2 regions of the Streptomyces sp. R41 genome follow, and region 2 is predicted to be linked to the other one. Evidence: riboswitches for the same ligand, from Rfam matches in the RefSeq annotation. Region 2 holds a riboswitch; the other holds the start of a gene.
What was found. A riboswitch is a leader RNA that binds a small molecule or an ion and turns the genes downstream of it on or off. The one in region 2 is predicted to bind cyclic di-AMP.
Positions count from the first base shown of each region.

Region 1 (4,406 bases), 1.1 Mb from region 2:
CTCGGTGCCTGGTGGCTGCGCGACCGCTTCGAGGGCAAGGTCGACGTGCGCGAGGTCTCCCGGATCGTCCGCGCCGGCACCCCCGACGGCCACCCCGTCCTGTCCGTCCAGACCCACGGGGGCCGGACCGAGGAGCTCTCCGCCGACCACGTCATAGCCGCGACCGGATATCGCGTCGACATCGCCGCGATGGACTTCCTCGGACACGAGCTGCGCACCGAGCTGGCGGTCAGCCGGGGTACGCCGAAACTCGGCGCGGGATATCGGTCGTCCGTGCCCGGGCTGTACTTCACGGGGTTGCTGGCGTCGGCTTCGTACGGGCCGGTGATGCGGTTCGTGTGCGGGACGGAGTTCGCTTCACCGCGGTTGGCCAAGCACTTGGTGGCTGCGCACGCGTGAGTTGGGGGCAGGGGGCGCCCTTGCAAATGGGTGCGCCCCCTCGCCGTCGGATCACATCCGCGCGGGTCAAGACGCTCGCCCTACCCGCGTGCTCGCGGCAGGCCAACTGCGCATCTGGGAGTCGACGTTGGACGCGGGCACGGTGGCGCACCTCGGTGTGAGCAGAAGTGGACCACGTACGGCCAGTACGGCCCGTAACGCCAGTACCATCCAAACCGCCCGTGCGGTGAACGGCGTTGCTGACGGGATACCGGACGTCGTCCGGTTCACGCCGGGCCGATGAGTCGTTCGATCCGTATTCTTCGGATCATGGCCGCTCCGACTGCATATTCACTCATCGCCACTGACCTGGACGGAACGCTGCTGCGCGGCGACGACACACTCTCCGACCGGTCGCGCGCCGCGTTGGCGAGAGCCACGGCCGAGGGTGCCCAGCATCTGGTGGTGACGGGACGGCCGGCGCCGAGGGTCCGACCGCTCCTCGACGAACTCGGCGGCGAGGGACTGGCGGTGTGCGGGCAGGGGGCGCAGTTGTACGACGCCGGGGCGCACCGTCTGCTGTGGTCGGTGACCCTGGACAGGGAGCTGGCGGAAACCGCCCTCGGCAAGATCGAGGCGGAGGTCGGGCTGCTCTACGCGGCGGTGGACCAGGACGGTGTGGACGGCCTGACGCTCATCGAGCCGGGGTATGTCATGCCGCATCCGACGCTGCCTGCGGTACGGGTGCCGCGCCGCGACGACCTCTGGACGGAGCCGATCAGCAAGGTGTTGCTCCGTCACCCTTCCCTGTCCGACGACGAGTTGGCGTCGGCGGCGCGGGGAGTGGTCGGCTCGCTGGCGACGGTCACCATGTCGGGGCCGGGCACCGTCGAACTCCAGCCATGCGGCGTGACCAAGGCGACGGGGCTCGCCCTCGCCGCCGCCCACCTCGGCCTCAGCCCCGCCGCCACCCTCGCCTTCGGCGACATGCCCAACGACATCCCCATGTTCGACTGGGCCGCCCGCGGCGTCGCCATGGCCAACGCCCACCCGGAACTGAAGGCGGTGGCCGACGAGGTGACCCTGTCGAACGAGGAGGACGGGATCGCGGTGGTGCTGGAGCGGCTCTTCGGGGCCCGGGAGAACGTGTCTCAGTAGGCGCCGTTGACGTTGTCGATCGAGCCGTACTTCGCCGCCGCGTAGTTGCACGCCGCGGTGATGTTCGCGACCGGGTCGTAGGGGTCCATCGAGGTGCCGGGGACGTGGTACGCCTTGAAGGTCGGGTCGATGACCTGGAGGAGGCCCTTGGACGGGATGCCGGCGGCAGCGTTGGAGTCCCAGTTGTTGATGGCCCGGGGGTTGCCGGAGGACTCGCGCATGACGTTGCGGTGGATGCCGTTGTAGGTGCCCGGAATGCCCGCCTTGCCCATGATGTCCAGCGACTGCTTGATCCAGCCGTCGAGGTTGTTGGCGTACGTCTTCACGGAGGCGGGAGTGGCCGTCGTCGCGGACTTGGTGCTCGCCTTGGTCGTCGAGCCCAGCTTCACGGTCTTCGTGCCCACCGTCAGCGTCAGGCCCGGGGGGAGGACCGACGGGTTCGCACCGATCACCGCGCGGTTGGCGTCGTACAGCTTCTTCCAGCCGCCGCTCTGCGGGTACTTCTGCGCGATCTTGGACAGGGTGTCGCCCGCGACCACCTTGTAGGTGACGAGCTGGACGTCGGTGATCGTGACTGCGGCGGCCTTCGTGACCTGCGGCGCCTGCGTCGGCTGGGCGGCGTGCGCGCTGGTGGCGCTCACGAGCGGGAGGACGAGCGCGGCTCCGCTCGTGCCTGCGGCGATCATGCAGCGGGTGAACGGGCTGCTGGTCTTGCGGCGGTAGTGCTTGCCTCGTGCGGGCATGACGACATTCCTCTCCGGCGCCTGCGAGGTGAGCTGTCGGGTTCGGGCGGGAGGTGCCCGGCCGCGCGCTGGGCGCGGCTTCACCCCTAGCCGTTCCGGAGTCCGGATCGGCGGCTTACCTGGGTCCCCCGCTCCTGCCGTGCTTGCGTGGGTGGGTGGGTTTCCGAGCGGCGGCAGGATTCGGCGATCCGCTCGGATCGGGGCGAACGTATGCGAGAGCACATGTCGGGAACAAGCCCCGAATTCCCGCCTCAGCCCGCTTTAACCTGGGAAAAGGAAGGGTTGAATTGCCCGATTGGGGCGGAATGTGATCCTCAACTTGCCTTTCGCGAAGGGGAAGTCGAGGTGGTGGAGTGTGGCGCGAGGGCGGCTCGGACGTGACCCAATTCACGCGACCAAGGCCATTAAAGCGGCAATGCTTTCAATTCGGGCATTACGCTTCGAGCGTCCAGACCGGGGAATGCCGGGGAGGAGCCGGCCGCACCTCCCACACGGAGAGGTCCGTGTCGGGGTCGTCGTCGGGGAGGCGGCCGGCGTTGGGCTTGAAGTAGAGGCCGTAGCCCCAGTATTCGGGGAGTTCGTGGCACATCAGATCGGGGTACGGCGCGAACTTCCGCCCTTCGTATGCCCTGTTGATCCTCGCTACCGCTTCCGCCCGCGAGATCCCGAAGCGCGTGACCATCTCGTGGGCCATCTCGCGGAAGTACGCGAGCATGCCCTCGTCGAGGTCCATCAGGAATTCCTCGGTCCGCGTCTGCGCCATGCTCCTCAGGGTTCCGTACGGCACCCTCGCCCTTCTAGCCCGCCGTTCGGGGGATCCGCTTCTCCCAGGTCCGGTGGAAGACCACCTCGTCGCCGTCCTTGCAGATCACCTCGTTGGAGGTGATGAAGTCCTCGGCGTCGCAGGTGATTTCGGAGGTCGTCGAGATGCGCGCGTCCCAGGGTAGGTCCGGGCGGTGCAACCGGACCGACCACGTCGAGCGGGCGCGAGCGGACAGAGGGGCGGAGTCTTTGATGGTGTACGTCTCCAGCGCGTTCTCGGTGAATTCGAGACCGTCGGGGTACACGCGGGTGCCGCCGTAGCGCGGGTCGACCTCCAGGCGCCACGCGCTGGCAGCCACGTCGCGGACCACCAGGCGCTCCGGGCGGGGTTCGTCCAGCGTCGTCGGGACGACCACCCCCAGCGGTTCGGACTGCTCCGGTTCCTCGAAAGTGATGGCGGACGTCGACTCCCGTGCCCTGACCGGGAGTTCCAGCGTGCTGCCCATCGGGTCCAGGGCGAAGCCGGCCTCCGAGCCCGGCTGCGGCCAGATCCAGGGCCAGTACGCGGAGGAGACGGAGAGGCGGATGCGGTGGCCCGGCGGGAAGGCGTAGCCGATGCCGTTCAGGTCGAAGACCACCTCCTCCGTAGCACCTGGTTTCCAGGGAACCGCCTGGTCACGACCATGGCGCGATGACAGGTTCAGCACACCCCGGGTGACGAGTGTCGAGGCTCCGTGGGGGGCCACGTCGCAGAGGCGGGCGATCACCTGGCCCCGGTGAGCCGAGGACGTCAGCCGCAGCCGGACTCTCGGGCGGCCCAACACCCAGGTCTCCTCCGGTACTTCGAACTCGAAGCAGGCGGATCGCGCGTCCTCCTCCCGCTGGTCCGGAGGCAGGTCCGAGTCGTTCCCGAGGGGGAAGAAGCGGCCCGCGTCCGCACCTGTGTGCTGGGGTGAGCGGATCAGCACGGGGTCGCCCTGGAGCGCGTACGAGACGGGGGTGACGGAGGGAGAGGGCCAGGCGGGGTCGCCCACCCAGCGGCCGGGGAGCTCCGGGTACACCGTCGCCGGGGGGTGCGCGTCCATCACGTACGAGCGGAGGACGGGGGTGGACAGGGCGCCCGTGTCCTTGTCCCGGAGCCAGTGGTCCCACCAGCGCAGGGTCTCCTGGAGGAAGCCGATCGCCGGGCCGGGCGGCAGGCCCCGGTCGGGGTACTGGTGCGACCAGGGGCCGATCAGGCCGCGTACCCGATCCCGCGGAAGGTGTTCCACCAGCCGCAGCACCGTGTCGCGGTACGGGTCGTGCCAGCCGCCGACCGCCAGGACCGCCGCCCGGATCGCGCCGTAGTCCTCGCAGACGCTTCCG
Region 1 is NZ_CP163443.1:6,182,349-6,186,754, forward strand. It holds gene AB5J53_RS28335 (FAD-dependent oxidoreductase) at 1-399, shown strand, start outside; gene AB5J53_RS28340 (HAD family hydrolase) at 709-1,536, shown strand; gene AB5J53_RS28345 (transglycosylase SLT domain-containing protein) at 1,530-2,279, opposite strand; cyclic di-AMP (ydaO/yuaA leader) riboswitch at 2,283-2,475, opposite strand; gene AB5J53_RS28350 (hypothetical protein) at 2,713-3,042, opposite strand; gene AB5J53_RS28355 (CocE/NonD family hydrolase) at 3,077-4,406, opposite strand, start outside.
Region 1: linked by a shared signal. The riboswitch ahead of AB5J53_RS28345 (transglycosylase SLT domain-containing protein) and the one ahead of AB5J53_RS23325 (M23 family metallopeptidase) in region 2 are both predicted to bind cyclic di-AMP.

Region 2 (4,406 bases):
TGACTCCGTGGTGCACGCCGAGGAGGCGGCGCTCGCCAAGATCGACCCCGCGGATCCGCGTCTCGGCTCGGCCACGGTGTACAGCAGCCTGGAGCCCTGTGCCCGTCGGGCCTCCCGGCCCGCGCCGTGCGCCCGGCTGATTCTCGACGCGGGGGTACGGCGGGTTGTCACCGCCTGGCGGGAGCCCGACACGTTCGTCGCCGGGGCCGACGGGAACGGGCTCCTCGTGGCCGAGGGCGCCGACGTGGTCGTACTCCCGGAGTACGAGGAGCGGGCCATGGCGCCCAACCGGCACCTTTTGTGAATCCCGCCGACACCTGCCGCTGAGGCATGCGCGGGGGCGCGTTTAAACGTGTGTGCTTCGGGTCCCGCGGATGGCGTACACTGGTTTCAACGACGCGGGGTGGAGCAGCTCGGTAGCTCGCTGGGCTCATAACCCAGAGGTCGCAGGTTCAAATCCTGTCCCCGCTACTGAAGGCCAAGGGCCGGAACTCGGATTCACGAGTTCCGGCCCTTGGTGTTTGCCGGCCACGGCCTCATACGTCCCCACATCCCCCGGTCGGTCCACACCGGTCGCCCCCCGCTCCCGCTCCGGGAAGCCTGGACGGGTGGGGCAGCAAACAGGCGAGCAGCGGGCCGAGGGCCCGTACGACCGGTCCGGTGGACGGCTGCCCGGCGATCCCGTGCCCGACCCCGGCCTCGATGACACCCCGCCCCGCGGCCCCGCGGACCCGGGCAGGCGCAGGATCTCGAAGGCGCGGGCCTTCGTCCGGGCGCTCCCCGCGCTGCTCATCGTCGTCGGGGCCTTCTACGACTACTTCACGCCGTCGGACTTCACCGCGTCCCCTCTCTTCACGGCCGCGCCGCTCGTGGCCGCGCCCCTGTACTCGCTGCGCGGCACGGTGCTCACCGGTGTCGCGGCCATCGCCGCGGTGCTCACGATCCACATCAGGCTCAGCATCGTCCTGAACGTCGGCTCGGTCACCGAAGTGGTCACGGTGGCCACGGCCGGCGTCCTGGCCGTCGTGATCAACATCCTCGTCCGCCGCAGCGACGCACGGCTCGCCACGGTCCGGGAGATCGCCGAGTCCGCCCAGCGCGCCGTGCTGCCGGAACCCGACGAGCGGATCGGCGGCCTCGAGGTCGCGGTGCGGTACGAGGCCGCGCAGGCGGACGCGTTCATCGGTGGCGACCTGTACGCGGTGCAGGACTCCCCGCACGGCGTACGGCTGGTCGTGGGCGACGTACGCGGGAAGGGCATGGGCGCGGTGGCCGCCGTCGCCGTCGTCATCGGGGCGTTCCGGGAGGCGGCCGAGCAGGAGGCGACGCTGGAGGCGGTCGCGCAGCGTCTGGAGCGCGCGCTGGCGCGCGAGGGCACCCGGCGCGACGGCCTCGACGCCTTCGAGGGGTTCACCACGGCCGTACTCGCGGAGATCCCGCACGGCGAGGACGTCGTACGGATCGTCAACCGCGGCCATCCGTCGCCGCTGCTCCTGCACGCGGACGGCACGCTCGTCACGCTCGACGCCGAGGATCCCGCACTGCCGCTCGGCATGGGCGAGTTGGGCACCTGGCCCGACCGGGCGGTGCGGGCCAAGTTCCCGCGCGGTGCGACGCTGCTCCTCCACACCGACGGCCTGTCCGAAGCCCGCGACGAGTGCGGGGACTTCTACGATCCCGCCGCGCGCCTCGCCGGACGGGTCTTCCCCGGTCCGGACGCCCTGCTGGCGGCCCTCGCCGAGGAGGTCCGCCGGCACACGGGCGACGGCACGACGGACGACATGGCACTGCTTGCCGTGCGGCGTTCTTGATCGTTGTCACGAGGGGTGATCGGGCGGTGTCCCTCCGCATAACGACTGACACACCGTCAACTGAATCGATGTTTATGCGACGTGGTCAACTCGCCCGATTTAGGCCGGTGGTGACCCCAAAGTCCTGGCCAAAAGCGTTAACGATCAGTCCGAACAGCTTGGAATCCGGTACCCGGGTCTATTAACGTTCGATAACGCAGCGCGGTCGTCCCAGCCGTCACAAGAGGCGGCTCCGTGCGCACGCGCCGAATCCCGCAAGGGAACCGGGGAACCACCAACTTGGGGTGAATCGAGCGTCTTTCACGGTGAACAAACCGTGGTTGACGCGCGTAGGAGACCTTCCTGCTCCGAACCCGTCAGCTAACCCGGTAGGCGAGAAGGAAGGAAAGGAGCACGCCCACGTGGCGTCCAACCGGCCTGCCCAGCAAACCTCGTTCGCGCCCAACGACACACAGCCCTTCGGCTACGCGTACGGCAACGACGAGGGTCCTTGGGAGGAGTGGAACCCCACCGAGGATTCCGTCCGTCCCGTCCGCGGCCGGCACCGCGTCAGCAAGCAGCGCGGCGGAGGACTCGCCCGCAGCTCCACGGTTCTCGGCGTAGGCGTCATCGCGGCCGTCGGCGCGGGCGGCATGGCCACCGCGGCACCCGGCAAGCCGCCGGTGTCGATCTCGCTGCCCGACCTGTCGTCGGTCACCGAATCCGCCAAGGCCCTGATATCCGACGGCGGCACCAGCGCGCCGAAAGGCTCCGCCACTCCGCTCACCAGCGCCGGTCTGACCAGCACCGACGCCGCGCAGGGCACCACCGACGCGGGCGAGGCGCTGCGCGCCCGCATCATGCAGCAGGCCGAGTCGCAGCAGGACCAGGTCGACACCGCGGCCCAGGACGCCGCCGAGGCCGCCGCCGCGAAGCAGGCCGTCGCGCTCGCCGCCAAGCAGCAGGACGACGCCGCGGCCAAGGCCGCCGCCGCGAAGAAGAAGGCGGAGGAGGAGGCCAAGGCGAAGGCCGAGGCGGAGCGTCTCGCCGAGCTCGCCAAGAGCTACTCGCTGCCCACCTCCTCGTACACGCTGACCTCGCGTTTCGGCGAGGCCGGCTCCATGTGGTCCTCCGGCTACCACACCGGCCTCGACTTCGCCGCGCCCACCGGCACGCTGATCAAGGCGATCCACAGCGGCACCGTCACGGAGGCGGGCTGGGCCGGCGCGTACGGCTACCGCACGATCCTCACCCTCGACGACGGTACGGAGCTGTGGTTCTGCCACCAGTCGTCGATCAGCGTCAGCGTGGGCCAGAAGGTCGCCACGGGTGACGTGATCGGGCGCGTGGGCGCGACGGGCAACGTCACCGGGCCGCACCTGCACCTGGAGGTCCACCCCGGCGGCGGCGACGCGATCGATCCGATGGCGTGGCTGCGCAGCAAGGGCCTCAACCCCTGACACGTACGTTCCTGATCCCCGGTGGTCCTGACGGCAACCCCCCCGACGTCAGGGCTGCCGGTCAGGCGTTTGCGGAGCCGGGTGTGCGTCGTGTGCGGAGTCGCGTGCGGGCCCAGGTGCGGAGTCGGGTCCGGAATATAACCATCCGGTACGGATGTTGAAGTTGAACATGACTTCTCTGCGCAAGTTCGGTTCCTCCGACCTCGAGGTCTTCCCGCTGTCCCTCGGTGGCAACGTCTTCGGCTGGACCGCCGACGAGGCCCAGTCCTTCGCCGTGCTCGACGCGTACGCGGCCGCCGGCGGCAACTTCCTCGACACGGCCGATTCCTACTCGGCGTGGATCGAGGGCCACAAGGGCGGCGAGTCCGAGACCATCATCGGCAAGTGGCTCAAGGCGCGCGGCAACCGCTCCGACGTCGTGGTCGCCACCAAGGTCAGCCAGCACCCCGAGTATCCGGGGCTGTCCGGCGCCAACATCAAGGCCGCGGCCGACGCGTCCCTGCGCCGTTTGGGCACCGACTACATCGACCTCTACTACACGCACTTCGACAAGCCCGAGGTGCCGGTCGAGGAGATCATCGGGGCGCTCGATGAGCTGGTGAAGGCCGGCAAGGTGCGCCACATCGCCGCGTCCAACATCTCGGCCGAGCGGCTCCAGGAGTCCCTGGAGTTCTCCGACCGCGAGGGGCTCGCGCGATACGTCGCCCTCCAGCCGCACTACAACCTCGTCTCGCGCGACACGTACGAGGGTGCTCTGCGGGACGTCGCCTCCCGCTCCGGCCTCGCGGCCGTCCCGTACTACGCTCTCGCGTCGGGCTTCCTCACCGGCAAGTACCGGCCCGGGACGACGGTGGACTCGCCTCGGGCTCAGGGGGCGGCCAAGCACCTTGAGACGGAGCGAGGGCTTCGCGTGCTCGCCGCCCTCGACGAGGTCGCCCAGGCGCACGACGCCCCTGTCGCCACGGTCGCCCTCGCCTGGCTGGCAGCCCAGCCCACGGTCGCGGCGCCCATCGCTTCGGCGCGGACGCCCGAGCAGCTTCCGGCGTTGCTGGGGGTGGGGGACCTGGTCCTGACGGACGGGGAGCTGAGCAAGCTGACGGAGGCGTCGGCGTAACCACCGGGTTTCTTCGCCCCCTCCGCCCCTGCCCATTCCCGT
Region 2 is NZ_CP163443.1:5,096,137-5,100,542, reverse strand. It holds gene AB5J53_RS23340 (dihydrofolate reductase family protein) at 1-304, shown strand, start outside; tRNA gene AB5J53_RS23335 (tRNA-Met) at 398-471, shown strand; gene AB5J53_RS23330 (PP2C family protein-serine/threonine phosphatase) at 609-1,811, shown strand; cyclic di-AMP (ydaO/yuaA leader) riboswitch at 2,045-2,201, shown strand; gene AB5J53_RS23325 (M23 family metallopeptidase) at 2,213-3,250, shown strand; gene AB5J53_RS23320 (aldo/keto reductase) at 3,420-4,364, shown strand.